DNA from 4 places in the Microbispora sp. CL1-1 genome. Region 1 is predicted to be linked to each of the others. Evidence: riboswitches for the same ligand, from Rfam matches in the RefSeq annotation. Region 1 holds a riboswitch; each other region holds the start of a gene.
The links. Region 1 has a riboswitch for cyclic di-AMP ahead of HCK04_RS17575 (GH25 family lysozyme). Riboswitches for the same ligand answer to the same signal wherever they lie in the genome.
Positions count from the first base shown of each region.

Region 2: another riboswitch for cyclic di-AMP. It lies ahead of HCK04_RS15385 (C40 family peptidase); the one in region 1 lies ahead of HCK04_RS17575 (GH25 family lysozyme).
Region 3: another riboswitch for cyclic di-AMP. It lies ahead of HCK04_RS26755 (hypothetical protein); the one in region 1 lies ahead of HCK04_RS17575 (GH25 family lysozyme).
Region 4: another riboswitch for cyclic di-AMP. It lies ahead of HCK04_RS33710 (C40 family peptidase); the one in region 1 lies ahead of HCK04_RS17575 (GH25 family lysozyme).

Region 1 is NZ_JAATEK010000013.1:34,386-41,496, forward strand. It holds gene HCK04_RS17550 (flavin reductase family protein) at 1,146-1,718, opposite strand; gene HCK04_RS17555 (hypothetical protein) at 1,950-2,096, shown strand; gene HCK04_RS41190 (hypothetical protein) at 2,235-2,378, shown strand; gene HCK04_RS42455 (hypothetical protein) at 2,592-3,269, opposite strand; gene HCK04_RS43635 (undecaprenyl diphosphate synthase family protein) at 3,619-3,873, opposite strand; gene HCK04_RS42465 (hypothetical protein) at 3,910-4,077, shown strand; cyclic di-AMP (ydaO/yuaA leader) riboswitch at 4,338-4,483, shown strand; gene HCK04_RS17575 (GH25 family lysozyme) at 4,496-5,221, shown strand; gene secD (protein translocase subunit SecD) at 5,318-7,111, opposite strand, start outside.
Region 2 is NZ_JAATEK010000010.1:168,132-175,242, reverse strand. It holds gene HCK04_RS15400 (FAD-dependent monooxygenase) at 1-1,101, shown strand, start outside; gene HCK04_RS15395 (hypothetical protein) at 1,254-2,063, shown strand; gene HCK04_RS15390 (hypothetical protein) at 2,138-3,229, shown strand; cyclic di-AMP (ydaO/yuaA leader) riboswitch at 3,635-3,793, shown strand; gene HCK04_RS15385 (C40 family peptidase) at 4,027-4,437, shown strand; gene HCK04_RS43605 (MarR family winged helix-turn-helix transcriptional regulator) at 4,504-4,833, opposite strand; gene HCK04_RS15375 (alpha/beta hydrolase) at 4,929-5,573, shown strand; gene HCK04_RS15370 (YafY family protein) at 5,741-6,712, opposite strand; gene HCK04_RS15365 (VOC family protein) at 6,806-7,111, shown strand, end outside.
Region 3 is NZ_JAATEK010000026.1:90,132-97,242, forward strand. It holds gene HCK04_RS26730 (PP2C family protein-serine/threonine phosphatase) at 1-452, shown strand, start outside; gene HCK04_RS26735 (response regulator transcription factor) at 458-1,063, opposite strand; gene HCK04_RS26740 (M50 family metallopeptidase) at 1,254-2,558, shown strand; gene HCK04_RS26745 (DinB family protein) at 2,582-3,094, opposite strand; gene HCK04_RS26750 (hypothetical protein) at 3,382-3,813, shown strand; gene HCK04_RS26755 (hypothetical protein) at 3,879-4,790, opposite strand; cyclic di-AMP (ydaO/yuaA leader) riboswitch at 4,825-4,963, opposite strand; gene galT (galactose-1-phosphate uridylyltransferase) at 5,034-6,092, opposite strand; gene HCK04_RS26765 (DeoR/GlpR family DNA-binding transcription regulator) at 6,271-7,074, opposite strand.
Region 4 is NZ_JAATEK010000044.1:1,872-8,982, forward strand. It holds gene HCK04_RS33700 (RDD family protein) at 298-1,662, opposite strand; gene HCK04_RS33705 (amino-acid N-acetyltransferase) at 1,810-2,361, opposite strand; cyclic di-AMP (ydaO/yuaA leader) riboswitch at 2,746-2,899, shown strand; gene HCK04_RS33710 (C40 family peptidase) at 3,050-4,009, shown strand; gene HCK04_RS33715 (LuxR C-terminal-related transcriptional regulator) at 4,298-4,546, opposite strand; gene HCK04_RS33720 (helix-turn-helix domain-containing protein) at 4,618-5,028, opposite strand; gene HCK04_RS33725 (NADP-dependent oxidoreductase) at 5,129-6,052, shown strand; gene lysS (lysine--tRNA ligase) at 6,216-7,111, opposite strand, start outside.

The sequences.
Region 1 (7,111 bases):
GCGCCAGCGGCGTCCGCACCGGCGGCAGCCGCACGATCGGCAGCCCCGTGGGTGGCACCTGTGTCCGATCCCGCGCTGTTGGCAGTCCAGCGCGCGGCGTTCGCGCCAGCGGCATTCGTACCGGCGGCAGCACCTCTTGTGGGATCCGCGCCGTCGTTAGTTGCGCTGCCGGTATCGGTGCCTGGGGCGTCCGTGCTTGCGGCGCGGGACGCGTTGGCGGGCTGCCGGGGCGCAAAGTTGATGATCGGGAAGGGCTCGCGGGCGGACGAGCCGTCGGACGACCACAGCGGCGAATTGGCGACCAGACGGTCCCACCAGCCGTCATCAGGGCCGTTCGAATGACGAAGGCGCTCAGGATCGATGTCGAACAGATCCATCACACCCGCCTCGATTGATTCGAACTGATGTATGGATTCTCTCACACTCCGTGAGCGAGTGGCAACCGTGCGAAGCGAACGGTTGGGGGCCGCAAGTTATCCAGGGAAGGGGGTGTCGGCCGTCTGAGGGCCTCCCCGAAGGCGGTGAAGATGCTGCTCGGAATCGGGCGACAACGGCGCATTCGACGACGCTTATGCGTATTCGACGGTGCGCAGGTCCGTTCGATAACGCGGAGGTGCGTTCGACGGCGTGCGGTGTGCGGACGAGTTCGGCCGCCCGTCGGTGAGGGGGGAACGGGCGCTGCTGCTGGCGGTGCACCACTGCTGTGGCCTGCATGATGCGCTGCGCGTCCGCCCGGCGAGGCAAGCGGGGCAAAGGGGCTGTTGAGGTCGGCGCAGCACCTACCGCGCCCTGCACCAAGTGGCGGGGGGCGCCTGTCAGGAGAGGTGGGGTACGGCTGCTGCCTCCGCACCGCCTGCCATGACCCGCATCATGCGGCCCGTGAGGGATATCCGTACGGCGAGGCGAGGCGGGGCGCGGCTGCTGCCCGGCACCGCTCGCCATGACCTGCGTCATACGGGTGAGGGGCGCTCGGCCTGCACCGCGCGCCAGGAACTCGTGTCATACGGGTGAGGGGCGCTCGGCCGGCACCGCGCGCGCCACGGACTTGTGTCATGCGGCTTGGGGGCGTTCGTCCGGCGAGGCGGGCGCGGGTTGTTGAAGAGGGGGTGCGGCTCGCTGTATGGGCCGTAGAGAAGAGGGGATCATCAGCCCCAATGGTCGCCCCAGCCCCACAGGTTGGGGCCGAGGGCGGCGGCCGGGTCGTCCTGGTCGAGGCCGAACCGGCCGCGGAAGAACAGCATGGGGCGCTGCTCGGTGACGACGGGTTCGAGCTCGTTGACGTGGCCGATGACCACGTCGTGGTCGCCGGCGACGTGCACGTCGCGGATCTCGCCGTGGACGCGCAGCAGCACTCCCCGCAAGGACGGGGTGCCCCATCGCGACAGGTCCCAGTCGAGGCCCGCGAACTTCGCGCCCGTACTGGACCCGAACCGGCCGCAGAGATCGACCTGGTCCTCCCCGAGGACGTTCACGCAGAAGCGGCCCGACCTCCTGATACGCGGCCAGGCGCGGCCCCTGTGGTCGGCGCAGAAAAGGATCAGAGGCGGTTCGAGGGACACCGACGCGAACGACTGGCAGGCGAAACCGGCGGGCTCGCCGTCGTCAAGGCCCGTCACCACGGTCACACCGCTCGCGAACATGCCCAGCGCGCGCCGGAACTCGGCGGGTGTGGGCGGTGCCGGCTCGGTGAACTCGGGGTCGGCGGGTACAGCGGTCATGGACTCACCTCGCGTGCGTGTCGATGCCTCAGGTGACGAACTTACAAACCCCCTCATGTGCGGCCCGCAAGGGGATCCCGGTCAACCGAAGGCACGTACCGGCGGGAGCGTGGTCCGGGCAGGTCACCGAGCCTGCCTGTCCCGATCTCGCTCATCGGGATGATCGCCCTATTCGGTGTGTCTGTCCAGTTAGCGTCACGAGTCCGGCACTCCGGTGATTCGGCATGGACGATGACGGAGCTGACCTATGAGTCGACCCTACGGGAACTCGCGACCGAGCACGGCGTGCTGCACTCCGAGCGGGAGACGCTCCCCGCTGCGAAGCCGGACACCCCGCCCTACTGGTCGCGGGGCAACACGCGGAAGGAGGAGCGGTGACCGCGTGGGATGAGGAGTTCGACCTCGTCATCGTCATCGTCATCGTCATCGTCGGCAGCGGGGGCGGAGGCATGGCCGCCGCGCTGGCCGCGTACGACAGCGGGCCGTACGCACCCGGCCGGGGAGACGATCGCGCTGGTGTCCGAGCGGTGCATCCCGCCGTCGATCATCGTCTCGGCGGACGGCAGGAGGTTCACCGACGAGTCCGTGCCGTACGTGAACTTCGTGCACGACCAGGGCGCGGGCGGGCACGTCCCGGCCTGGTTCGTGATGGACGCCTAGGCACGGGCGCGTTATCCGTTCGCGCAGATCATGCCGGGCATGCCGGTGCCGCAGGAGTTCTACGGCCAGGGCATCGCTTTCCGGGCGGACACCTTCGCCGAGCTGGCGGGCCGGATCGGTGTCCCGGCGGGCGCGCTGGCCGAGACCGTCGAGCGCTTCTACGCCTTCGCACGCACGGGCAGGGACCTGGACTTCGGCCGCGGCGACAGCGCGTCAGGCCTGGGCGAACATCTGGTCGTAGCCGCCGGAGTGCCGGCGGCCCGCCATGAAGCCGAGGAACCGGCGGACGAATTCACCCCGGGTCAGCCGCCCGTCATCATCGTCGTCGCCCGAGTCGTGGTCGAACGCCGTACGGAAGAGAGACCGGTACTCCTCAGCATCGATGGTCTGGTCGTCATCGGTGTCGGTGACGTCGAACAGTACCTCGGCGATCCTGATGAGCGCCGGGCCGGCCAGGGCGGCGGAGGCCGCGGCGTACTCGTGGCCGGTGATGCGTCCGTCGCCGTCGGTGTCCAGCTCCTGCTGCAGCTCCCGCCACCAGTCGGCGAAGGCCGCGAACAGGCGGTCCTCGTCCTGAGTCTCCAGGTCGAGGCGGGTGGCGATCTCCCTGGCCATCGCGGCGAGGTCGGGCCAGTCGAGGTGGCCGTCGCCGGTCTGGTCGAGGACCTCGGAGAAGAACCGCGCGGCGGATCGTACGGCGGAGCCCCCGGTGGCGGCCGCGGAGGTGGTGGCGGTGCCGGCCGCCTCCGGGCCGGGTGTGAGGAGGCGCAGGAGCGCCCCCGCCTTGGGAGCCTGCCCACGTAGGGGTCCATGAGGGTGAGGAACGACTGGAACTCGGCGTACAGCCTTTCCAGGACCGGACCGTCGAGGGACTCGCCGCTCAACCGGCACATCGTGACCGTGGACTCGAACAGCGTCGCCACCACCCAGGCGCGCGCCTCGGAGTCCGCGGCGTTGAACGGGCGGCCCTCGGCGTCGGTGCCGGTGATGCGCGCGTGGAGGCGGTTGAGCCGGGCCGCCTCCCGCTGCCGCACCCGGATGTCGGGGTCCACTATGCGCTGCGCGCTGAGCACGGTGTTGCGCAGCCGGCGCCACGGGGGCGCGACGAAGGTCGAGTTGGTGATCAGCGCCGCGCCGATCTGCGGGTGCGCGGCCTCCAGGACGATGGCCCGGGTCGCCACCAGCCCCCAGCGCGTCTGCCGGGTCAGCTCGTGGAGCATGGATCCCGGTGCTGCGTCACTCATCGACGTCCCTTTCCTGTCGGTGTCGGTGCCGAGACCGGTGCCGAGATCGGTGCCGAGATCGGTGCCGGTGTGGCGCCGAACCGGCGGTGGCGCCGCCGGTAGATCTCCAGGCACTCCCAGAAGTGCCCGGCACGGAAGTCGGGCCACAGCACCCGGGGGAAGACCCATTCGGCGTACGCCACCTGCCAGAGCATGAGGTTGGAGATGCGCTGTTCGCCGGAGGTGCGGATGACGAGGTCGACCTCCGGCATGTCGGGTGGGGCAGACGAAGGGCGAAACTCTCCTCGGTGACCTGCTCGGGCGGCACGCCGTCGCGGATCAGCGACCTGGCGGCCTCGACGATGTCGCGGCGGCCGCCGTGGACAGCGGCCTCGGCCGCCCGATGCCCCTCGGTGTGGGGCAGGGACCGCTGCGCGGCCCACCTGCCGTTCCCGTCCATGACGCACGCCACATGACGGGGGACGCTTCTCACCCTCACGGCGACGAGACTTGCACAGTCGGTGAGAGATCGACTACTTACCGTTGTTAGCCACGGCTTTTACTTCGAGCGGGTCCGGACCAGGTGCTGCCGCGTTGTGCCAGGTAAAGGCGTGTTTTGTCCTGTTTACACCATTCTGGTGGATTGTGTACCTTTAGGGCACACGGTATGGGGTAACGACCCGCCTCCGGCGACCCATCCCTTGCCGTGTCGTTGCCCGGTCCGCGTGGTCCCATGACCGCGCGGCCGCCGAATCCGCGTCATGTGGAGCCGGGGACCCACTCTCTTTGGGGTGAATCGGAGCGCAGGCCCCCAGATGCGCCCGTAGGGCACTTCCTGCCCGAACCCGTCAGCTAACCCGGTAGGCGGCATGGAAGCAAGGAGTCAACCTCGTCATGTCCACCCATCGGCTCTCCCTCGGGGGCCGGCACTCGCGCCGGCGCCTGCGCTCCGCCCTCGCGGCGGCGACCCTCGCGGTCTCGGCCGCCACGGCCGGCATCACCGCGGCCGTGGCTCTGCCCGCCGCCCCGGCGTACGCGAACCCGCACACGTACGGTCAGGACGTCTCCGGCTACGAGGCCGACCACGACTGGATGAACAGCCGCGCGCAGTTCGGCTTCATCAAGGCCACCGAGGGGACCGACTGGGTCGACTCGTCCTTCCCCCGGCACTGGCGGGAGCTGGCCAAGAAGGGCATCGTCCGCGGCGCCTACCACTACGGCCACCCCTCCAACGACCCCATCGCCGAGGCCGACCACTTCCTCAGCGTGGTGAACTCGCAGCCGAGCAAGCCCGGCGACATCCTGGTCCTCGACCTGGAGACCGCGGACGGCGAGTCCGTCGAGCAGGTCAACAAGTGGGCCAAGACCTGGCTGGAGTATGTGACGGCCAAGACCGGCACCAGGCCGATGTTCTACAGCGGGTGGAACTTCGCCAACAAGTACGGCCGCGGCCTCGGCCAGTACCCGCTGTGGGTGGCCCACTACAGCAAGGCCCCCGGCGACATCACGCCGCCCGCCGACTGGAAGACCTGGGCCATCCACCAGTACACCGATGAGCCCATCGACCAGAACGTCTCCTCGCTGACGCCCGCCCAGCTGCGCGCGCTCGGCCGCCGATAACGCCGCCGATAACGCCGCTGGCAGCGCCGCCGACAGCCCGGCGTCCCCCGGGGCGGATCGCCCGCCCCGGGGGACGCGCCGGGAGCCGTACCGGCCTCAGACCACCGCGCCGGAGTCGTCGCGGCGTACGGGCCTGACCCGGGGCGCGGCGGGAGCCGGCGGCGCCTGGCCGGAGCGCCGCTCCAGCGCGATCGCCACCGGCCCGGCCACGAACGACGACGACAGCGTGCCGGCGACGATGCCGATCAGGAGGGCGACGGCGAAGTCGCGCAGCGAGTCGCCGCCGAACACCGCCAGCGCCGCCAGGATGAACAGCGCCCCGAGCCCGGTGTTGACCGTGCGCGGCGCGGTCTGCAGGATCGCGGCGTTCACCACCCGGCCGAACGGCTCGCGGCGGCGCACCGGCCACAGCTCGCGCACCCGGTCGAACAGCACGACCTTGTCGTTGACCGAATAACCGATGATCGTGAGCATCGCCGCCAGGAACACCCCGTCGATCGGCCTGCCCATCCAGGCGAACGCGCCGACGACGACGGCCGCGTCCACGAACAGCGCCGCCACGGCCGCCGTGCCGAACGTCCACCGGAACCGGAGCGCCAGATAGACGAGCTGTGCGGCGAGCGCGACAGCGAGCGCGATGATCGCGTTGCGGCGCAGCTCCTCGCCCAGGCTCGGCCCGATCAGCTCGTCGCGCTGCTTGGCGACCTCGCCCACGCGCCGGTCGAGCGCCTCCTCCATGCGGACCACGTCGTCGGCGCTGATCTGCCCGGTGCGCACCGAGAGCGCGTCGTCCGACCGCTGCACGACGGCCGAGGGGAACCCGGCGTCCGCCACCGCCTGCCTGGCCGCCGCGACGTCCACGGGCCTGCTCGTGCCGAACTCCACGATCCGGCCGCCGGTGAACTCGACGCCGTAGTTGAGGCCGCGGGTGACCAGGCCCGCGCCCGCGACCACGAGCAGCCCGGCCGCGACGGCGAGCCACAGCCGCCCGCGCCGCATCAGGTCCGGGTCGCGCCGCGTCAGCCACGTCCTGACCCGGCCGATCGAGCCGATGCCGGACGCCCGCGGGCCGATCCTGCCGATCAGCGCGGCGGTGAGCACCCGGGTGATCAGCATGGCCGAGACCAACGAGGCCAGCACGCCGATGGCCAGCGTCACGCCGAAGCCCTTCACCGGCCCCGAGGCCAGCCAGAACAGCAGCCCGGCGGCGAGCAGGGTGGTGATGCCGGAGTCGGCGATCGCGCTCCAGGCGTTCTTGAAGCCCCGGTCGAGTGCCGCCTTGAGGCCCCGCCGGGGCGCGTCGCCGAACTCCTCTCTGGCCCGTTCGAAGACCAGCACGTTGGCGTCCACCGCCATGCCGATCGCCAGGACGAACCCGGCCAGGCCGGGCAGCGTGAGCGTGGCCCCCATGGCCACGAGCCCGGCGTACGAGATCAGGCCGTAGCAGGCGAGCGCGACCGCGGCCAGCACGCCCACCAGCCGGTAGACCATGCCGATGAACACCGCGGTCAGGATCACCCCGGCGACGCCGGCCTTGGCGCTCGCCGCGATGGCGTCGGCGCCGAGGGTCGGGCCGACCGTACGCTGCTCGACCAGCTCAAGCGGCACCGGAAGCGAGCCGCCCTTGATCAGCACCGCGAGGTTCTGCGCCTCCTGCGGGGTGAACGACCCGGTGATCTGCGTGGTGCCGCCGCCGATCCCCACCCCGCAGGCGATCGACTCGTCCACCTGCGGCGAGGAGATGATCTCGTTGTCGAGGACGATGGCGACGCGGCGCTTGTGGTCGCCGAGCGGCGCGCAGGCCGCCTCGCCGGTCAGCTTCCGCCAGGGACCGGGTTCCTTGAAATCGATCGTGACGAACCAGCCCGGCCCCGCCTGGGGGTCGCTGCG
Region 2 (7,111 bases), on a different contig from region 1:
CGGGACGGCGGCTACAAGATCGACATCCGGGGAGCGGCGCTCGACGTCGTCTCCCGCATGGGCCTGCTCGACGAGGTGCGGCGGCACAGCACGGACATGCGGGTCGCGCGTTTCGTCGACGCCCGGGGCCGGCAGATCGGCACGATGAGCGCGCAGTTGTTCGGCGGCCGCGAGGGCGACGACGTCGAGATCATGCGCGGCGGCCTCACCCGGCTCCTGCACGCGGCGGCCGGAGACGGCGTCGAGTACGTCTTCGACGACTCCATCACCGCCCTGCGGGAAACCCCCGAAGGAGTGCACGTCACCTTCGCGAACGGCGCTCCTCGCACGTTCGACGTGGTGGTGGGGGCCGACGGCCTGCACTCGAACGTGCGCGCGCTGGCCTTCGGCGAGGAGTCGCGGTTCGTCCACGACCTCGGGCACTACATCTCGATCTTCACGGTGCCGAACCACCTCGGCCTGGACCGCACGGAGATGATGCATCCGGCGCCGGGCAGGAGCACCGGGATGTACAGCACGGCGCGCGCCGACGACGCCAAGGCGATGTTCCTGTTCTCCTCGCCGCCGCTGGAGTACGACCGGCGCGACCCCGCCCAGCAGAAGAAGCTGCTCGCCGGCCTCTTCTCCGGCCAGGGCTGGGAGGTTCCGCGCCTCCTCGACGCCATGGAGGACGCGCCCGACTTCTATCTCGACTCGATCAGCCAGGTGCGCATGGACCACTGGTCGTCGGGCCGGGTGACACTCGTCGGCGACGCGGCCTACTCGGCCTCGCCCGCGTCCGGTCAGGGCACCAGCCTGGCCCTGGTCGGCGCCTACGTTCTCGCGGGCTGCCTCGCCGAGGCCGCGGGAGACCACGCCGCCGCCTTCACCGCGTACGAGCGCGAGCTGCGGCACTTCGTGGAGGAGAACCAGAAGCTCGCCGAGGGCAACCTCAGGGGCATGGTGCTGAAGTCCGCGGCGCAGATCCGGTTCCAGATGCTGATGCTGCGGCTGATGCCGCACCTGCCGGGCAGGAACCGCATGATCGAGCGGGTCACCGAGCCGATCCGCAAGGCCGCGACCGCGATCACGATCAGGGACTACCGGGCCCAGGCCGCGTAGCCACCCGCACGCACCGGCAACATTTCCGGGTTGTCCGGCATCTCACCCCGCATGAGACTGCGCACGGTTCTCGCGACACTCGTCCTGGCCGCCGTTGCGCTGGGCGGGCAGCCCGCGACGGCCGCCACTCCGGTCACGATCGCGTACGCCAGGTGGACGCACACCTGGGAACTGGTGCTGACCGACGGACACGTGGTGAAGGTGCCGGAAGCGCTCGCCGTGGCGCCCCCGACGCGGTCAACCCGGGGGCGCGGGCCGCGTTCCTGGTCAGCGGGGACGGCCGGCGCTTCTTCTACTTCCGCAAGTCGGACGGCCGGTTCGCCGAGCGGACCCTGCACGGCAGGGAACATGTGATCCGCGACCTAACCGTGGCCACGACCGGCGAAGAATGGCCGTCGGTGTCGTACGACGGCGGTTTCGTGGTCACCAAGACCTCGGCACCGGGCCTGGGAGCCCTGCTGGACCTGCGGAAGGGCAGGAGCCTGCCGCTGCCCGGAAAGACGGACACCTGGAACTTCGCGGGATTCAGCCCGGACGGCGCGCGGCTGCTGATGCAAGGGGAAGACGGCCGGATGACGGTGTTCGACCGGGGGCTGCGCACCCGCCTGCGGTCGAAGACGCGGCTGTGGGCGACGGCCCTGGCGAACGACCACGTCACGGCGGCGGAGCCGGTCGGCTCGTGGCCGAAGTCGCGCACGCTGCGCCTGGTCGACCTGCGCACCGGCAAGGCGAGCCGCACCGTGACCGTACGGCTCCCGCGCGGGCGGCGGATCGACGACCTCGACTTCGACAAGGCGGGACACCTGGTCGTCCGGTCGAAGACCGAAACCGGAGTGACGGTCTACCGGGTCTCGAAGACGACCGGCGTGGTGACGCGGGTGCGGAGCCTGGTCAGGCCCGACGCGAAGATCTGGGTGCTCCCCGGTGACGACGCGTACGAGCCGTGGACGGAGAAGAAGTGACTCCGGCCCTTCCGCGACGTGTGAACGACTCCCCTCGGTCAAACGTCGTACTGGTGAGCGGAAGGGGAAGCATCGTGCGCACCGTACTCGTCTCGGGCATATCGGCGATCGGGCTGGCGTTCCTGCCGGCCGCGGCGGCCTCGGGAGCGGCCCACCAGGGCGGCCAGGCCGGGGAGACCGCGCCCACGTGGCGGCTGGCCAAGGTGAACACCCTGCCCGGGGACGACGTGCTCGACGACGTGACGGTCCTCGGCAACGGGTCGGTGTGGGCGGCCGGCCACCGGGTCGTGAACGGCACGCGGCGGGGCCTGGTCGAGCGGTTCGACGGCCGATCGTGGAAGGTGCTCCCCGGCAGCCCGTCGTACGAGCTGACGGCCGTGACCGCCGGCTCGGACAAGAACGTGTGGGTCTTCGGCCCGGGGAAGGCGAGCCGGTGGAACGGCCGGACATGGACCACCTTCTCGCTCGGCAGCGGCTTCTCCACGACGGACGCCGACGGCACGGGCGCGAAGGACGTCTGGGCGGTCGCCGACTCCTCGGCCTCGGCCAGGCACTGGAACGGGTCGTCGTGGCGGAGCGTCCCGCTGCCGGCCCACGCCGCCGCCGTCGACGCGTACAAGGCCGGTGACGTCTGGGCGGCGGGGGCCAAGGGCACCCGTCCCGCGATCATGCGGTGGAACGGGAAGTCCTGGGCGCTGGTGCCCACCCCCGCGATCAAACTGCCCGCTCGCGACGCCGCCGCGGTGCTCACCGACATCGCCGTCCTCGGCCCCCGCAACGTGTGGGCCGTCGGCGGCGTGAGCTGGGAGGGCGCCGACGACCAGGGCGACGACAAGATCTACGACCGCCCCCTGGTCATGCACTGGAACGGCCGCTCGTGGACCGCCTCGGTCGGCGCCGTCAACGCCCAGCCGTACACGGAGGTGGAGCCCGACGGCGCGGGCGGCGTGTGGATCGTGCAGAGCGACTGGAACTCCACCCTGTGGCATGTCACGGGTTCGACGTGGCGGAGCACCCCGATCCCCCGGAAGGCCGGCACCGACGCCGCCCTGTTCTCGATCGCGCGCAGGCCCGGGACGACGACGCTGTGGGGCGCCGGGTTCACCGCGCCGCAGGGCGACCCCGACGACCCCTCCGCCAACGGCGCCTTCTGGCGTACGAACTAGCCATCCGGCAGGTCACGCCCGCTCGTGCAGGGCGGCAGCCGGGCGGCGCAAGCGACGATCAACGCCCCCCGGACCACAGGCGGGCAGCCGAGGGGCCGAAGGCCGCCAGGGTCAGGATGTACGCCGCCGACAGGGCTTACTCGCCTTCCTCCGCAGGTCAGGCCCACCATGGGACGAGCGTGACCAGCGCCACATCTCTTCCGCAGATGCACTCTGACCTGCAACTTCGCGCATTTGATCCCTTTTATGCGCTTCTTATCCTTTTGATGCTCTTTGCGGATATATGGGGCTCTTGGTAGTTTCCTTGCCCATCGGCGGGATCCACGTGACCTCGTCGTTACGAACCCGGCCCCGCCGGGTTCGACCATCCACAGTCGCCGTCGCCCCGCCTCTCCGCCCCCCTGGGCGCCGGTGATGCCGAATCCGAGCAGCTAGGAGGCTCGGAGCCGGGGAACCAATCGACCTTCGACGAAGGTCTGGGGTGAATCGGCGCGCCGGCGCCGTAGGGCGATCTTCCCTGCCCGAATCCGTCAGCTAACCCGGTAGGCGCAAGCGGAAGACCAAAGGGAGAGATCCTCCTGTCCACCAACTCCACCACTCTGCTCCGCATCGCCTGCGTCACGATCGGTAGCGCGGCGCTCACCGCGTCGGCCGGAGCATTGAGCGCACTCCCCGCAGCCGCCGCGTCCGCGACGGTGACATCCCCACCCCCGGCCCCCGCCCCCGCCCCCGCCCTCACCTCGGCGGTCATCCCGCCCGTGCCCCCCACAACGACCACCCCCCTGCATCCCGCGCCCGTGGCCGAGAACTCCGCCACGAGGAAGCTCACCAAGGCGGCTCTCCAGCAGGAGAAGGCCGAGCGCGCCATCAAGGTGGCGAAGAAGCAGCTCGGCGACCCGTACGTGTGGGGCGCCACGGGCCCAGGAGCGTTCGACTGCTCCGGGCTGGTCCAGTTCGCCTGGCGCAAGGCCGGCGTCAAGCTCCCGCGTACGACGTGGGCGATGCTCAGGCACGCCAAGAAGAGGGTCTCGCTGTCGCACCTCAAGCCCGGCGACCTCATCTTCACCAGTGGCGGCGGCCACGTGGGCATGTATCTCGGGCACAGGAAGGTGATCAGCGCCCCCCACAGCGGCGCGGTGGTCAGTGTCGACAGGCTCAACGCCTATTGGAGGGGCAGCTTCCTCACCGCCGTACGCCCCGGCGTCTGACCCGGGACGCCCTCGGTGGAGACGCGCCGCCGCGCAGCGCATCTCCGCCGAGGGCGTGGCCGGAGGCTACGCGTCCTCCACGACGAGGCGCCGGAGCAGGGCCAGCAGGGTCGCGCGGTCCGCGTCCGGCAGGGCGGTGTAGCACCTGGCGAGCACCTCGTCGGCGACCTTGTGCCCGGCTTCCAGGACCCGCTCGCCGGAAGGGGTGAGATGGTGCTCGATGCGCCTGCCGTGCCCGGGCCTGCGTTCGATCCATCCCTGGGCCACGAGCCGCCCGGCGAGGGTGCCGAAGGCCTGCTCGGTCTGGAACGTCGCCGCGGCCAGCTCCCGGGCCGACGCCCCGGGGGTACGGCTGATCGCCCGGAGGGCGTCCCACTGGGCGAGCGTCGCGCCGATCGCCGACAGCCCGCTCTCCAGGGCCCGGTGCTGCCGATATTGGACCTGTTTGACCGCCCGCCCGAGTTGTTGCAGATCGCGACCTGTCCCTCACCATGTCGGAGGCCGGCACCGGCAGACCGGCCCTGATCCTGCACGGCGGCGGCGGCCCCGCCACGGTCGCCGGGCTCGCCGGGCACCTCTCCCGGACGGCACACACCCTGACGCCCGTGCATCCCGGCTGGGACGGCACCGACCGTCCCCCGTGGCTCACCGGCATCGACGACCTCGCCCTCGCCTACCTGCACTGCCTGCATCGCCTGGGGTTGCGCGACGTTCTCGTCGCCGGCTCCTCCCTCGGCGGCTGGACCGCCGCCGAGATGGCCGTACGCGACACGGCGGGGATCATCACCGGGCTGGTGCTGGTCGACGCCGTGGGCGTGGACGTCCCCGGCGAGCCGATCCGCGACTTCTTCGCCCTGGACGCGCGCGGCGTGGCCGAATACGCCTGGCACGACTCGCAGCGCTTCTACGTCGACCCGGCCGGCGTCCCCGCCGACCAGCTCGCAGCCCGGGCGGCCGACATGGCCACCATGCGCACGCTGGCGGGCGACCCCTACATGCACGATCCCAAACTGCTCCGCCGGTTGCGGCACGTCGACGTGCCCGCGCTCCTGGTGTGGGGGAGAGCGACCGGATCGTCACCCCCGCCTACGGAGCCGCCTACGCCGGCGCCTTCGCCAACGGCCGGCTGGAGGTGATCCCGGAGGCCGGTCACCTGCCGCACATCGAACAGCCGGCGGCCACCTTCGCCGCGATCGACCGCCATCTGCACGCGGCCGGTTCGCCGGCGACCAGCGCTTAGCCCGCAGTCACCCGCCCGCAGTCACCCGCCCGCAGTCACCCGCCCGCAGTCACCCGCCCGCAGTCACTCTGCGGTCCTGCGGGCGGAAGCCGCGAGCCGGTCCGCGAGCGCCGCGACACGGTCGCGCAGCTCGTCCGGCCGCTCGATGACGAACGGCCGGTCGAGTGAGGCGAGCACCGGAGGCAGCCAGTCGAGCCGCTCCGCGCGCACCTCGACGCGGAGCCAGCCCTCGTCCCCGGGATCCGCCAGGGTCGCGACGGCGGCGGGAAGCCGGGCGCGGATCTGCTCGACCGTCCCCTGGATCCGCAGCACCACGTCGTACCGATATCGAGCCGTCGCGAATCCGGCCAGGACGTGCTGCGCCGGATCGAACCCGGCGGGCGGCTCGAACGAGCCGGGCAGCGTCCTCGCGTCCGCGATGCGATCCAGCCGGAAGGTCCGGTCCTCGCCGATCTCCGGATCCGCGCCCGTGACGTACCACCGGCCCGAATGGGCGACGAGCCCGTACGGATGCAGCGTGCGCTCGCTGCGCCGACCATCGGCGGCGGTATACCTGATCGAGATCGGCCGGTGATGGCGCACCGCGTCGGCGACGCAGAGCAACACGGCGGTCTCGGGAACGGCGGACTCGCCGGGCGGGGCCGTGAAGGCGAGGGATTCGAGCACGGTGTCGAGCCTGCGGGCGAGCCGCTCGGGCAGAACGCGCCGGATCTTGGCCGCCGCCGTCTCGCTCGCCGTGCCCGCCGCCGTCGTCAGCCCCGCGCGGCGACCGGCGACCAGGCCGAGCAGCACGGCGAGCGCCTCGTCGTCGCTCAGCATGAGCGGGGGCATGCGATATCCGGGGGCGAGGCGATAGCCGCCGTATCGGCCGCGCACCGACTCGACGGGCACATCGAGGTCGATCAGGTGGTCCACATATCGCCGCACGGTGCGCTCGTCGACCCCGAGCCGGTCGGCGAGCTCGGCCATCGTCCGCGTGCCGCCCGACTGCAGGAGCTCCAGCAGCGTGAGAACGCGATGAGTCGGTCGGGCCACGTCACACAATCTAGTGACAATACTGGGCGGTTTCTGTCCGGTATCCGCCCTAGTGTTCCCGGGACGAACAACCCGGGAACCAGGGAGATCACCATGGACTTCGTGTCGATCCGCATCATCACCGACGACGTCGCGCGCCTCGCGGGCTTCTACGAGCGGGCCACGGGCGTGCGGGCACGCTGGGCGAGCGCGGAATTCGCCGAGATCAAGACCGCCTCCGCGACCCTCGCGATCGGCAGCACCCGCACCGTCCCGCTCTTCGCACCCGGCGCCGCCCGGCCGTCCGCCGACCACAGCGTGATCGTCGAGTTCCTCGTCGACGACGTGGACGGCGTGCACCGGAGCCTGACCGGCCACGTCGAGGAGTTCGTCCAGGAGCCCACCACGATGCCGTGGGGC
Region 3 (7,111 bases), on a different contig from region 1:
GCTCGGTGGACGACTTCCTCGCGGCGTGCAACTCCTACCTGCACCGCCAGCTCGGCGACGAGGGGTTCGTCACGGCCGTGCACCTGGAGCTCGACCTGTCCACGGGGGAGTACACGATCACCTCGGCGGGGCACCCGCCCGTGGTCCGGTTCGACTCCGGGTCGGGCACGTGGCGGGTCTCCACGGCGAAGGGCGTCGTGCTCGGCGTGGTGCCCGATCTCGCCTGCGAGACCGACAGCGGCGTGCTGCGCAAGGGCGACGCGCTCATGCTGTTCACCGACGGGCTGATCGAGCAGCCGGGCAGGGACATCGACGCCGGGCTCGACCGGTTGCTCGGCGAGGCCGAGCGGCTGCTGCCGTCGGGATTCCGCGACAAGGCCCGGCAGCTCGTGCAGGCGATGTCCTCCGGCCACAACGACGACTGCGCGCTCGTCCTGATCTGGCGCCCCTGAGCCGCCTACAGCCAGCCGGAGTCGGTGGCGATCCGTATGGCGTCGACGCGGTTGCGCGCTCCGGTCTTGACGAGGATGCGCGACAGGTGGTTGCGCACGGTGCCGACGGACAGGCCCAGCTCGGCCGCGATGTCCTTCGAGCGCCCGCCGCCCGCCGCGAGCCGCAGCACCTCGTGCTCCCTCGGCGTCAGCGGGCAGTCGGCGGCCTCCAGCGCGGCGACGGCGAGCTCGGAGTCGACGACCCGGCGTCCGGCGACCATCCGGCGGATGCCGTCGGCCAGATGCTCGGGGGCCACCTCGATGCCCAGGTAGCCGAGGACGCCCGCCGCGAAGGCCCGCTTGATGTGCCCCGGGCTGGGCTGCGCCGACAGCAGCATCACGCGGCAGCGCGGGGCCTTCTCTCCCAGCCGCGCGGCGGCCGTGAGCCCGTCCACCCCGGGGAGGTCGGCGTCGACCACGGCGGCGTCCGGCCGTACGTCGAGTGCCGCGGGCACGATGTCCTCGCCCGACCCGACGTCCGCGACCACCCGCAGGTCGTCCTCCCCATCGAGGGACGCGACCAGGCCGCGCCGCACCAACGGAAGGTGTTCGGCCACCAGGATCCGGATCAAGATGCTCCCCTCTTGACGTCTTTCACAGGGTGATCGCCCAACTGCGTACTGTCAACGAAGTGTCCCCAACCGGTCACACACGGGCAAGCCGAACCGGCGCCGGAAAAGTCTTCGCCCTCGTGCGGGTGGGCTACGCTCGAAGGGTGCTTCGTCTGCCAGAGCACCTTCTCCGATTCGGGGGTACGCGCTGATGAGCTGGCTCTTCGCGGCCGGATTCGTGATCCTCTTCGTCGGTCTGCTGGTCTCGATCGCCCTTCACGAGATCGGGCACCTCGTGCCCGCCAAGCTCTTCGGCGTACGCGTGACCCAGTACATGGTCGGCTTCGGGCCCACCATGTGGTCGCGCAAGCGGGGCGAGACCGAATACGGCGTGAAGTGGGTGCCGCTCGGCGGCTACATCCGCATGATCGGCATGCTGCCGCCGCGTGCGTCCGACGAGCCCGGCAAGCTGCGCAGCGTCTCCACCGGTCCCTGGCAGGGCCTGATCGAGAACGCGCGGGCGGTCGCGTCCGAGGAGATCCGGCCGGGCGACGAGGGCCGGGTCTTCTACCGCAAGCCCTGGTGGCAGAAGGTCATCATCATGACCGGCGGCCCGGCGATGAACTTCGTGCTCGCGTTCGTGCTGTTCGCGGTCGTGATGATGGGCTTCGGCGTCCGTGAGCTGACCCCCGTCGTGGCCTCGGTGTCCAAGTGCGCCATCCCGGCGGCCGAGGCGGACCACCGGGACTGCCGCGACAGCGACCCGCTGACGCCCGCCGCCAAGGCCGGTCTGCGGCCCGGAGACCACATCGTCGCCATCGGCGGCACGCCGGTCACCGACTGGGAGGCCGCGCAGCGCCTGATCCGGGAGCACGGCGCGGGGGTGACCACGCTCGGCATCGAGCGGGGCGGGCAGCGGACCGACCTCCAGGTCGACCTGATCGCGCAGGACATGCCCTCGCTCACCGACCCGGACAAGATCGAGAAGAACGTCGGCTTCCTGGGAGTGAGCCCGACCACCGTCGTGGTGAAGAAGGGCCCCGGTTATGTCGTCGGGCAGATGTGGGAGCTGACCGAGCGCACCGCCGTCGCTATGGTCAACATCCCCAAGAAGATGGTCGGCGTGTGGAACGCCGCGTTCTCGGGGGAGAAGCGCGACCCGAACGGGCCGATCGGCATCGTCGGGGCGGGCCGCATCGGCGGTGAGATCGCCGCCTCCGACCTCTCGGTCGAGAACAAGATCGAAATCTTCATCAACCTGCTCGCCGGGCTGAACCTCGCCGTGGGCATGTTCAACCTGATCCCGCTGCTGCCGCTGGACGGCGGCCATATCGCCGGCGGGCTCTGGGAGGGCGTCAAGCGGGCGTTCGCGCGGGTGCGCCGCAGGCCCGTCCCCGGTTATGTGGACGTGGCCAAGGCGCTCCCGCTGACGTACGTCATGGCGGCCCTGCTGGTCGTCATGGGCGGCCTGCTCATCTACGCCGACCTCGTCAACCCGGTCCGCCTGTCCGGCTGAGGGAGGCCACTCGCCGTCGGGGGCTACTCGCCCGTCACGCCGTCGACGCGCTCGCGCAGCAGATCGGCGTGGCCGTTGTGGCGGGCGTACTCCTCGATCATGTGGCACATGATCCACCGCAGCGAGTAGTGGACGCCGTCACGAGTGGACGCCTTCGTCATGGCGTCCAGGTCGGCGCAGGCCTCCTCGGCCGCCCGCGCCTGCTCGATCTCCGCCTGCCAGGTCGCGAAGGCCTCCTCGGCCGACGCGGTGTCCACATTGTCGAACTCGCCGTCCGGGTCGTCGGCACTGAAGTAGATGCCGCCAAGATCCTCGCCGTTCAGCCGCCTCCGGAACCAGGCCCGCTCGACGTCGGCCATGTGCCGTACGAGGCCGAGCAGCGACATGCTGGAGGGCGGCACCGAGCGCAGCCGCAACTGCTCCTCGGTGAGGCCCCGGCACTTCACGGCGAGGGTGTCACGGTGCCAGTCCAGCCAGGCGCGCAGCATCTCGCGCTCTCCCGCGACGACGGGGGGATCGATACGTGTGTCGGTCATCCCGGCATCCTCCCCCGGACCCGGCGCGTAGTCACCCCGATTAGCGGGCGGAGGCACCCGGCGGTTCTGCCCGTCCCGGCACCCCCCTCCTGAGCGCGGTTCATGACGTAGCCGAAGGCCGGGCCGCACGCCGGGCCTGCACCCGACGGGAGGCCGAACCCGGCCGTCTTGACTCGGATTCGGACAGGTAATTGATCAGACTTGTGTAATTGTGGCGAATGTGATCAAAATCAGTTCAGCCTTCAACTACTTGGTTGAAGCGTCACACCGTACGGATGAGGAGAGGCATGAAGCGCACCATCTCCGTTCTCACCGTCGCCGCCGGCGTTCTCGGCGTCACGCTCACCGGCGCCGGCCCCGCGCTCGCGGACACCTCCGCAGTGGACTGCTCCACGGGCGGGTACACCTACGTCGTCAACAAATACGTCCCCACCAACGTCGAGTCGCCGGCGGTGGACAATCGCCTCTACAACATCGCCGGTCCGACGGCGTACACGCACGAGGTCTGCCTCGACATCCCCGACAACGAGACGTTCACGATCGAGGTCCGGATCGGGCCCACGGGGTCACAGCAGGTCATCGTGGACGACAGGCCCGGGGACAAGATCTTCCGCTTCTCGCCCGGCACCAACACCTTCTGGCAGGTCTACGGCACGCTGACCGGGCCCGGCAGCACCTACCTCTACTACACCTGGCACGAGAAGCAGATCCCGGCCTGACCCGGAGCGGGCCGGCCGCCTCGCTCGCCGAGGTGGCCGGCCCACCCCGCGAGTGCCCTGGCAGGTCAGTACATCGAGATGTGTACGTGGTCGTAGTGGTTTGCGGTGATTCCGCCGCGGTCGGACATGAGCCGCCAGCCGGGACGGCCGAGGTTGTAGATGCGCTGCTGCCAGATCACGTACATGACGCCGAGCTTGGGGCCGTTCTTGATGGCCCAGTCGGCCAGGCTGTCGCCGAGCGCCTTCATCTCGGGGGAGGGCATGGCGCCGCCCGAGCTCATCATGAAGTCGCAGGCGCGCCCGAGAGGATGCTCGCCGCTGTTCTCCGCCCGGTAGCAGCCCACCGGGAACCGCAGGCTGAAGTGGTTTTCGACCTCGGTGCGCATGAACCTCATCCGGGGCGTGATGTTGTCGGCACCGCTGGGCAGCTCCGGTGCCCACGACCCACCCGGGAGCTTTCCCGGCGCGATCGGGATCAGCGCGTCGAGCTTGTCCTTGATCTCGTCGATGAGGTCCTCGGCGTCCTTGCGCTGTACGGCGACCGCCTCGGCCTGCGCCTTCAGTTGCGCGGTCAGCGTCTTGGCGGCGTCCGCGGCCTGCTGCCGGGCGTCGCGGACCCGGTCGAAGTGCGCGAGCCGGGCGGCCTGTTCCTCTTTGAGCTGGTAGTTGAGCGCGGCGGTGTTCATGTCGGGCAGCGCCATCGCGCTTTCGGTCTGGTAGCGCAGCCCGGCCATCTGCCGTACGGCGTCGCTGGCGGCCTGGTAGTCGGCCTGGGCCCTGGCCAGCCGGTCGCGAGCCGCCTTCTCCTCCTCACGGGCCTTGGCGAGGGCGACACGCTTGGCGTTGTAGTCGGCGATCAGCCGGTTGACCTTCTGCCGCAGGTCCGACAGCTCCTTCTTGAGCTGTTTCTCCGTCGGTTTGGGCTCGGCGACGCCCGGCGCCGCCGTACCGAACACGAGGACGGCGGAGGCGAGCACGCCGACAGCCAGGGGGAATGCGCGGGGCAGAGCCCACTCCTCTCCATCTGCCGACCGGGTTAGCTGACGGGTTCGGGCTGGAGGAGCCCGGGCAGGCGACTGCCTTGACCCCAGGTGCGTGATTGGGTCCCCGGTTCCCGGGCGGGGCGCCCGGGATTAGGCGTACCGGTTGTGACGGCCGGTGTCAGGGATACTAGTGGTAAAGAAACCGTCGCTGCCACCAAAGCCGCAATCAATCGGAGATCAGGCCGTTATCGCCTCGCGAAGCATCCGGGCGGCCTCCTCGGGCAGCACGTCGTTGACGAACGCGCCCATGGCCGACTCCGATCCGGCCAGATACTTGAGCTTGTTGGGCGCCCGCCGGATCGTGAAAAGCTGCAGGTGAAGGTAGGCGAGGTCGCGCCGGTAGGTGACAGGAGCCTGGTGCCAGGCCGCGACGTACGGCATGACGGCGCCGAACAGCCCGTCCAGGCGGCGCAGCACCTCGATGTAGAGCGGCGCGAACGCGGCTCGCTCCTCCGGCGACAGCGCCGGGATGTCGGGCACCTGGCGGTGCGGGTAGACGTGCACCTCGAACGGGTAGCGCGCGGCGGCGGGCACGAAGGCCGTCCAGTGCTCGTTGGCGGCCACCACCCGGGGGCCCTTCCGCTCGGCGGCCAGGACATCCGCGAACAGGTTGCCGCCCTGATGACGGGCGGCGGCGTTCAGCATCTGCCGGGTGCGCGGCGTGACGTACGGATAGGCGTAGATCTGCCCGTGCGGGTGCGGCAGCGTGATGCCGATCTCGGCGCCGCGGTTCTCGAAGCAGAAGACCTGCTCCACGCCGGGCAGCGAGGACAGCTCGGCCGTACGGTCGGCCCACGCCTCGACGACCAGCTCGGCCTGCTCGTCGCTCAGCGAGCTGAACGACGCGTTGTGGTCGGAGGTGAAGCAGACGACCTCGCAGCGCCCGATCCCCGGACGCACCTCGCTCAGCCCGCCCACCTGCTCGTACGAGCCCGTGTTGAAGCTGAACGACGGGAAGCGGTTCTCGAACACCGCCACCTCGTACGGCGAGGGGATCTCCGAGCCGGGATGACCCGGGCAGAGCGGGCACTCCTCCGCCGACGGCAGGTGTGTGCGTGTCTGGCGATGCCGGGCGACGGCCACCCACTCGTCCATCAGGGGGTCGTAGCGCAGCTCGGAGGCGAGCGGGCGCGGCGGCAGGTCCCTGGTGTCGATGGCGCTGTGGTCGGCGTCGTCGCGCCGGTCGAAGTAGATCAGCTCACGGCCGTCGGCGAGATGGGTGATGGTGCGCTTCACAGAGCGGTCTCCAGCTTCACGGTGCGATCTCCGGCTTTCACAGTGCGGTGTCCCGGGTCGGAGCGGGCTTACAAGGGGGTCGGTGCGGGTTTGCGAAAGGGGGACACGGCGGGCGCGCGGAGGCCGGGGGATGCACCGGGTTTACTACAGGCGTCGGAGGACGTGCGGCGGGCCGGCGTCACAGCGCGGTCTCCAGCTCGGTCTCCCCGGACGGATCGACGAGGAGGAGCTCGCCGGCGTGCTCCGACAGCGCGTCGCGTGCCTCCTCCGGCAGGCCGACGTCGCTCACGACCACGCCGGCCTCGTCGAGGGCGGCGATCGTGCTGAAGCCGATCGTCCCCCACTTGGTGTGGTCGGCCAGGACCACGAGCTGCTGGGCGGCCGCGATGAGGGCGCGGTCGGTCTCCGCCTCCAGCAGGTTGGGCGTGGTGTAACCGGCCCGGACGCTCATGCCGTGCACGCCCAGCATGAGCGTGTCGACGTTCAGGGAGCGGACGGCCGCCACGGCCACCGGGCCGACCAGCGCGTCGGAGGGCGTGCGCACGCCTCCCACCAGCACCACGGTCTGGTCGGGCCGTCCCGCGCGGTGGAAGACGTCGGCCACCTGCACCGAGTTGGTGATCACGGTCAGCTCGGGCACGTCCACCAGATGGTGGGCCAGTGTCCAGGTCGTGGTGCCGGCCGAGAGCGCTACGGAGCTGCCCGGCCGCACGAGCAGGGCGGCCCTGCGGGCGATGGCCTCCTTCTCGGCCTGCTGCCGCACCGACTTGGCCGCGAAGCCCGGCTCCTCCGTCGAGCCCGTGCCGGTGGCGGTCGCCCCGCCGTGCACCTTGACGATCAGGCCGCGTTCCGCGAGGACCTCCAGGTCGCGGCGGATCGTCATGTCCGAGACCCCGAGGTCGCGTACGAGCTGCGCGACGCGCACCCCGCCGGTCCTGCGTACCCTCTCAAGGATCGCCTGCTGCCGTTGCTGGGCCAGCATCCACCACTCCTCTACAGATTCAAACAAATTATGCCTC
Region 4 (7,111 bases), on a different contig from region 1:
GGAGTGCCATAAGGGCCTGTGCGGCTCCATACGGCCCCATAAGCGCCCCTGACGGTTCCTTAAGCCGCCCGTGGGGGATATGACCCCGGAGACGGCGGGGGCGAGTCTTAAGGATTGGCGCCGGGGGCGGTCTCGCGGTCATTGGGCACCTCTCGGGACGGTAACCCAAGCATGACATGCCCCGTAGAGGCCGCAAGGATTTTCCGTCACAGCCACGCGGGCGCGGTGCGATCGGAGCCATAGCGACCCATAGAAAAACGGGGCCGATGGTCCGTTCCATCGACCCCGTCCGTCGTCTTACTTGACCTTGACCACTACGGTGTTGGCGACCTTGTCATGGAGCGCCTGATGCAGCGGCTTGTCCCACAACAGCCACAGCACGTTCAGAAGAGTGCCGAGGTTGGCGATGTAGGTGATAACGGGAATCCACTGCAGGAACTCGAAAGCGTAGAGCACGCCGGCCCGCTTGAGCGCCGCGTCCTGCGGAAGCCCACCCGCGTCGAGAGTGCCTCCGACCCGGACGACCTTGATGCCCATGAGTTTCTTGCCGAGCGTCTGGCCCTGTGCCCGCAGCATGAGGAATTCGTAGACGACCATGACGAGGCCGCCCAGGATCGCCGTGAGCAGCGACGCCAGGAAGTAACCGCTTCCGGGGTTGTAAACCCCGCTCCTAATGTCGACGCTCGCGTTGGTGACGACGATGGCCGCGACCACGACCGTGATGATCCCGAGCGGAATACCGACGATCACGCCATCGATGATGCGGGCGACGAGACGCTGCCACCACTCCGCGAGCGGAGCCGGGGCGCCGGGCGGGATCGGGCCGGCGGGCGCGTACGGCTGGCCGTAGCCGGGCTGACCATAGGCGGGCTGGCCGTACGGCTGCTGGCCATAACCGGGCTGCTGCCCATAGCCCGCCTGGGGGCTCGGCTGGGCGAACTGCTGCTGCCCGTACTGGTCCTGGCCGTACGGCTGCTGGGCCTGCGGCTGGCCGTAGCCCTGCTGGCCGTAACCGGGCTGCTGCTGAGCGCCGTAGCCCTGCTGCTGGCCGTACGGCTGCTGCGGGCCGGTCTGACCATAGCCCTGCTGGGGGTGACCCTGCTGCGGCCCGGTCTGGCCATAACCCTGCTGCTGCCCATAGCCCTGCTGCTGGCCGTACTGGTCCTGACCATATGGCTGCTGGGCCTGCGGCTGGCCGTAGCCCTGCTGGCCGTAACCGGGCTGCTGCTGAGCGCCGTAGCCCTGCTGCTGGCCGTACGGCTGCTGCGGGCCGGTCTGACCATAGCCCTGCTGGGGGTGACCCTGCTGCGGCCCGGTCTGGCCATAACCCTGCTGCTGCCCATAGCCCTGCTGCTGGCCGTAGTCCTGGGGACCGGTCTGCTGGCCGTACTGCTGCTGGGCCTGCGGGGCCTGCTGACCATAGCCCTGCTGGCCGTACGGCTGCTGCTGGGCGCCGTAGCCCTGCTGCTGGCCGTAGCCGCCCTGAGCGGGGTCGTAGGCGGGCGGCTGCTGCGGACCCGTGTGCTGCCCGCGATAGCTGACCACCGTGACGTCGGGGTCGTATTCCTGGGGTTGTCTGTCCGTGTTGTACCCGGGGTTCGATGACGGCGGTGGCGTTCCGTCCGACTCGTCCTGGGGGTACGGCGGCTGTCCGGTGCTCACCGTGTCACCTCGTTTCGAAGACGCATGCGCCGCACGTCTGTAGCACACGCTGATATTGCCAAAAGTAGCGACAGGCGTATCAACAGTCACCTTTGCAACAGTCGACAACCACCGTCAAGATCGATGATCAATGCCCATCAATGGTGATCAATGACGGTCGAGGTGCAGCAACATCCGGGTGTTCCCCAGCGTGTTCGGCTTCACGTGCTCCAGGTCGAGAAACTCGGCGACACCCTCGTCGTACGACGCCAGGAGCTCCGCGTAGACCTCAGGGGAGACCGGGGTGCCCTGGATGGGCCGGAAACCGTGCCTGGCGAAGAAGTCCACCGCGAACGTGAGGCAGAAGACCCTCCGCACGCCGAGGTCCCTGGCGGTCTCGATGAGCGCGGCGACGATCCGGTGGCCGATGCCCCCGCCGCGCGCCGCGGGGTCCACCGCGACGGTCCTGATCTCGGCGAGGTCCTCCCACAGCACGTGCAGCGCGCCGCAGCCGACGACCTGCCCGGCCGTCTCGGCCACCCAGAACTCCTGGACGTCCTCATACAGCGTGACCGTGCTCTTCTTGAGCAGGCGGGGCCCGTTGCCGGAGTACGCGTCGACGAGACGCCGGATCGCCCGGACGTCCGGCGTCCTGGCCCGGCGCACCGTCACGGCCGTGGCACCCGACTCACTGGGCGTCTGCGCGGCGACCTGCTCCATGACCGGTCAGCCTAGCCGCAGCGCGGCCTGATCCCATGCGCGGAGCGTCCCCCGGATAACGGTCATCCCCAAACGCCAGACCCCACATGAGTTCTGACCGTGTGTAGCCGCCCGGACGCGGACGGACGTACGGTCACACCCCAAGGCCACTGTCCACTTTTGTCCCAGTTTTTTCACCAGCCCGAGCAGCACATCCAAACTCTCGGATCGCTCCAAACCCCTGTGAACACGGACGTTTCACAACCGATCCCGTGATCCGACCGTGATCCTTTGGTTGTCAAACCTAGACGGGTTTCGGAGTTCTGGTTGAGCAAGAACTCGCGGTGCACTATCGTCCAGCGACGATGCCGGTCATCGTGAGCGCTCGCGGCGACCGGGCGCCGAATCTTCGAAGCACCGAGTGCGAAGGGGAGCCGGGGACCCAACTGCAGGATCCAGGATCGGTTCGGTCTCAGATCGACAAGGGGTGAATCCGCCAGGTAGGGCTACTCCGGCCCGAACCCGTCAGCTAACCCGGTAGGCGCTCAGCAGCGCCCCGCCGTACGGCCCCGTCTCGACGACGGGCCCGCCGCGGGGCGCACATGGGAGAGGAGCTCGGTTGCGCATGCGTGGCAAGAGGCCGGCGGGCAGGCACGCCCGCGGCCGGCGATCCGGATCCGGCACGGCCGGTCCGGGTCCCCTCCGCCGTTTGGCGTTCGTCGGACTCGCGATCAGCGCGATCACGTTCGGCGCCCCGGTCGTCAGCGCCACCGCCGACCCGAAGCCGAGCCTCAAGCAGCTCACCAAGCAGGTCGAGGACCTCTACGACGAAATCGAGACGCTCACCGAGCAGTACAACGGCGAGCGGGTGCGTCTGAAGGCGGCCGAGCGGTCCGCCGACCTCGCCAAGAAGAACCTCGCCAAGAGCGAGGCCGAGCTGGAGGTCCGCCGGCAGAAGGCGAGCGCCCTCGCGCAGCACTCCTACATGACCAACGGGCTCGGCAACGCGCTCGCGCTCATCGACAGCGACATCGACCCCCGGCGCTACCTCGACCAGGCCTCCACGACGTACGCGCTGGAGCTGCAGCAGAGCCAGGAGGTCGCGGAGGTCACCAAGGCCATGGACGCCGCCGCGCGGGCCAGGCAGAGCGCCTCCGCCCGGCAGGCCGAGGTCAAGAAGCTCCTCAGCGGCCTCGACGCCCGGCGCGACAAGATCACCAGTCTGATCAAGAAGACCGAGAGCAGCCTCTACCGGCAGGTCTCCCAGACGATCGGCAGAGAGACGCGCACGAGGACGGACTTCCCCATCATCGGTGACGGCAAGGCCGCCCAGGCGGCGCGCTGGGCCCTCGCGCAGCAGCTCAAGCCGTACGTGTGGGGCGCCGATGGGCCCGGCTCCTTCGACTGCTCCGGCCTGGTCATGGCGGCCTACCAGTCCGTCGGGATCAGCCTGCCGCACTACACGGGCGACCAGTGGACGGCCGGCACGCACATCCCGCGTGACCAGCTCCGCCCCGGCGACCTGGTGTTCTTCTACTCCGACCTGCACCACGTGGGCATCTACATCGGCAACGGCTACATGATCCACGCGCCGCGCACAGGAGACGTCGTCCACATCGCGAAGATCGACGGCCGGCCGTTCGCGGGCGCGGTGCGCGTCGCCGACTGAGTCTCTGGCCACGGGGCCTCTGACCACGGGGCCTCTGACCACGGAGCCTCTGTCACAGGGGCCTCGGTCTACGGAGCCCTTCGTCTACGGAGCGCCTCGGTCTGCGAGGGCCTCTGTCTGCGGGCGCTCTTCCACGGAGCCTTCCCGGGGGCCTTTCCGGGGAGCCTTCCCGGGGAGCCTTTCCGGGGGCCTTTTCGGAGAGCCCCTCCTCCGTTGGAGGGGCGCCGGTCCCTTTCGCAGCGAACGCGGCCGGACAACGCAGTCGGATAACGCGCTTAGATGAAACACTCAGATGAGGCGGCGGCGTGCCGCCCAGGCGACCGCCTCGATCGCCGTCGCCACACCGATGCGGTCGCAGATGCACCGCAACCGGCGCCGCACGGTTCGGCCGCTGACGTCGAGACTGCGGCCCACCCGGTCTGCTGTCACTCCCTTGGCCAGCTCCGCGAGGAGAAGCAGATCCTCTTCGGTGAGACCGGCACGCTCAAGGTCCGAGGCAGGATTGTCACCTCGGTAGACGACCTCGGGAACACCCATCGTCCGCCCTCCCCCACGACGATGTCGTCGGCCCACCCTTCAGGGAAGGTAAACGCCTCGCCTGAAGGTCGTCAAGGTCGGTGGCCGGAGCGGCGGTCGTACGCCTGCCTGGCCGCTTCGACATCCTCCATGTGGATCTCGGCCCAGCGCTTGATCGCTTCGAGCAGCGGCATGAGGTCCTCGCCCAGCGGCGTGAGCCGATAGTCGACCCTCACCGGCACCGACGGAGTGACCGTGCGTGACACCAGGCCGTCGCGTTCCATCGTCCGCAACGTCTGCGTGAGCATCTTCTGGCTGACTCCGGCGATCGTCCTCGCCAACTCGCTGTAGCGGCGCGGGCCGCCGGCGAGCGCGGTGAGCGCCAGGCTCACCCACTTGTCGCTGAGCGTGTCGAGCAGCTTCCTGGACGGGCAGGTCGCGACGTAGGCGTTGTAGCGCTGACGCGCCTCCTCGCGCCGCTCGGCCGCCGTCTGAGTCGCCATGTCTTCCCTTCTCCTCCCTTACGCACTTCCAGGTGCCTTCTTACCGAAAGAGAGTAGATCTTCCTACGCTCCGTGCCATCGCGAAAGGAGAAAGACGCTCATGAGAGCACTGATGGCACGGGATGGAGCCGTACGGATCGTCGACGTGCGGGAGCCGGATCCGGGGCAGGGGCAGGTGCGGATCAGGGTCGAGGCGGCGGCCGTCAACCCCGTCGACCTGGCCACGGCCGCGGGCGTCCTCGCCGACAACGGGCTCATGCCGCACCAGGAGACGTACGCGCTCGGCTGGGACGTCGCGGGCGTGGTCGACCGGGCCGGGCCGGGGGTGACGGGTCTGCGGCCGGGCGAGCGGGTCATCGGGCTGTCGGACCGGCTGACCGACCCGCTCAAGGCCCAGGCGGACCTGGTGGTGCTGGACGAGACGGCGGTGGCTCCCGCGCCCGTGGGGGTGGCCGCGCCCGAGGCGTCCACGTTGCCGCTGAACGCGCTCACCGCCGTCCAGGCACTCGACCTCGCCGGGCTCGCCGAGGGCGAGACCCTGCTCGTCACGGGGGCGGCGGGCGGCGTCGGCGGCTATCTCGTGGAGCTGGCCGTGGCGCGGGGGCTCCGGGTCGCGGCGGTCGCCGCGCCCGGCGACGAGACGGTGGTGCGGGGCTTCGGCGCGGAGTGGTTCGTGCCGAGGGGCGCCGACCTGGCGGCCGCGGTCAGGGCCGCCGTTCCCGGCGGCGTGCACGGCCTGGTGGACGCGGCGCTCGTCGGCCTGCCCGCGCTCGACGCCGTGCGCAACGGGGGCGCGTTCGTCGCCGTCAACGCCGGGCTGGCCCCCGTGCCGCTGCGCGGCATCCGGGTCTCCACGGTGTTCATCCGCGCCGACGCGGCCCAGCTGCGGGACGTCGCGAAGCTGGCCGAGGCGGGACGGCTGAGCCTGCGGGTCGCCGGCACCTACCCGCTGGAGCGGGCGGCCGAGGCGTACGAACGCCTGCGGAAGGGCGGCCTGCGCGGCCGGCTGGTCCTGCTGCCCTGAGTCTCCCGATCCCCTGCGTTTCCCGATGCTCTGGGTTCCCGGCGCGCTGCGTTTCCCGATGCTCTGGGTTCCCGGCGCGCTGGTTTCCCCTTCCGGCATGCCCGGCCGGGCATGCCGCGGGCCGGACGGCGATGCCGTCCGGCCCTTTTGTCGAAGGCGGCGATCAGGCGCGGCCGAGGAGCTCACGCACCCGGTCGCGGCCGACGGCCAGCAGCAGCGTGGGCAGCCGCGGGCCGGTGTCGCGGCCGACGAGCAGCCGGTAGAGCAGGGCGAAGAAGGCCCGCTGGGCCGCCTTCAGCTCGGGCGTGGCCGCCTTGGCGTCCATGTCGAGCCCGGCCTGCACCTTCGGCACGCCGTAGACGAGCGTGGTCAGCCCGTCGAGCGACCAGTGCGCGTCGAGTCCCTCCACCAGCAGGCGCAGCGACTCGCGGTCCTGCTCGCCGAGCGTGTCGAGCAGCTCCTTGTCGGGCGTCTCGCGCACCTGTGTGCGCTCCTCGGCGGGCACGTAGGTGTTCACCCAGTGCTGGGCGCGATCGAGCCGCGGCCGCAGCTCGTCGAGCCCGCCGATCTCCGGGTCGAACGCGCGCAGGATACGCAGCGTCTGCTCCTCGTCTCCGGTCGTGATGTCCACGACCGAGGCGAGCGTCCGGTAAGGCAGCCGCCGCGGCGTCTCGGGCAGGACCCGGGAGGCCGTGCTCGACGCCCGGCGGTAGGCCGCCTGGTCGGCCGGCAGCGCCGTGCCCTCCTGCACCTTCTTCGTCAGCGTGTCCCACTCGTCGTACATGCGCTGGATCTCCTGATCGAAGGAGACCTTGAACGACTGGTTGGGACGGCGGCGGGCGTACAGCCAGCGCAGCAACGCGGGCTCCATGATCGACAGGGCGTCGGCCGGGGTCGGCACGCCGCCCTTGGAGCTGCTCATCTTGGCCATGCCGCTGATGCCGACGAAGGCGTACATCGGGCCGATCGGCTGCGGCGCGTCGAACACCTCGCGGACGATCTGGCCGCCGACGACGAACGACGAGCCCGGCGAGCTGTGGTCCACGCCCGACGGCTCGA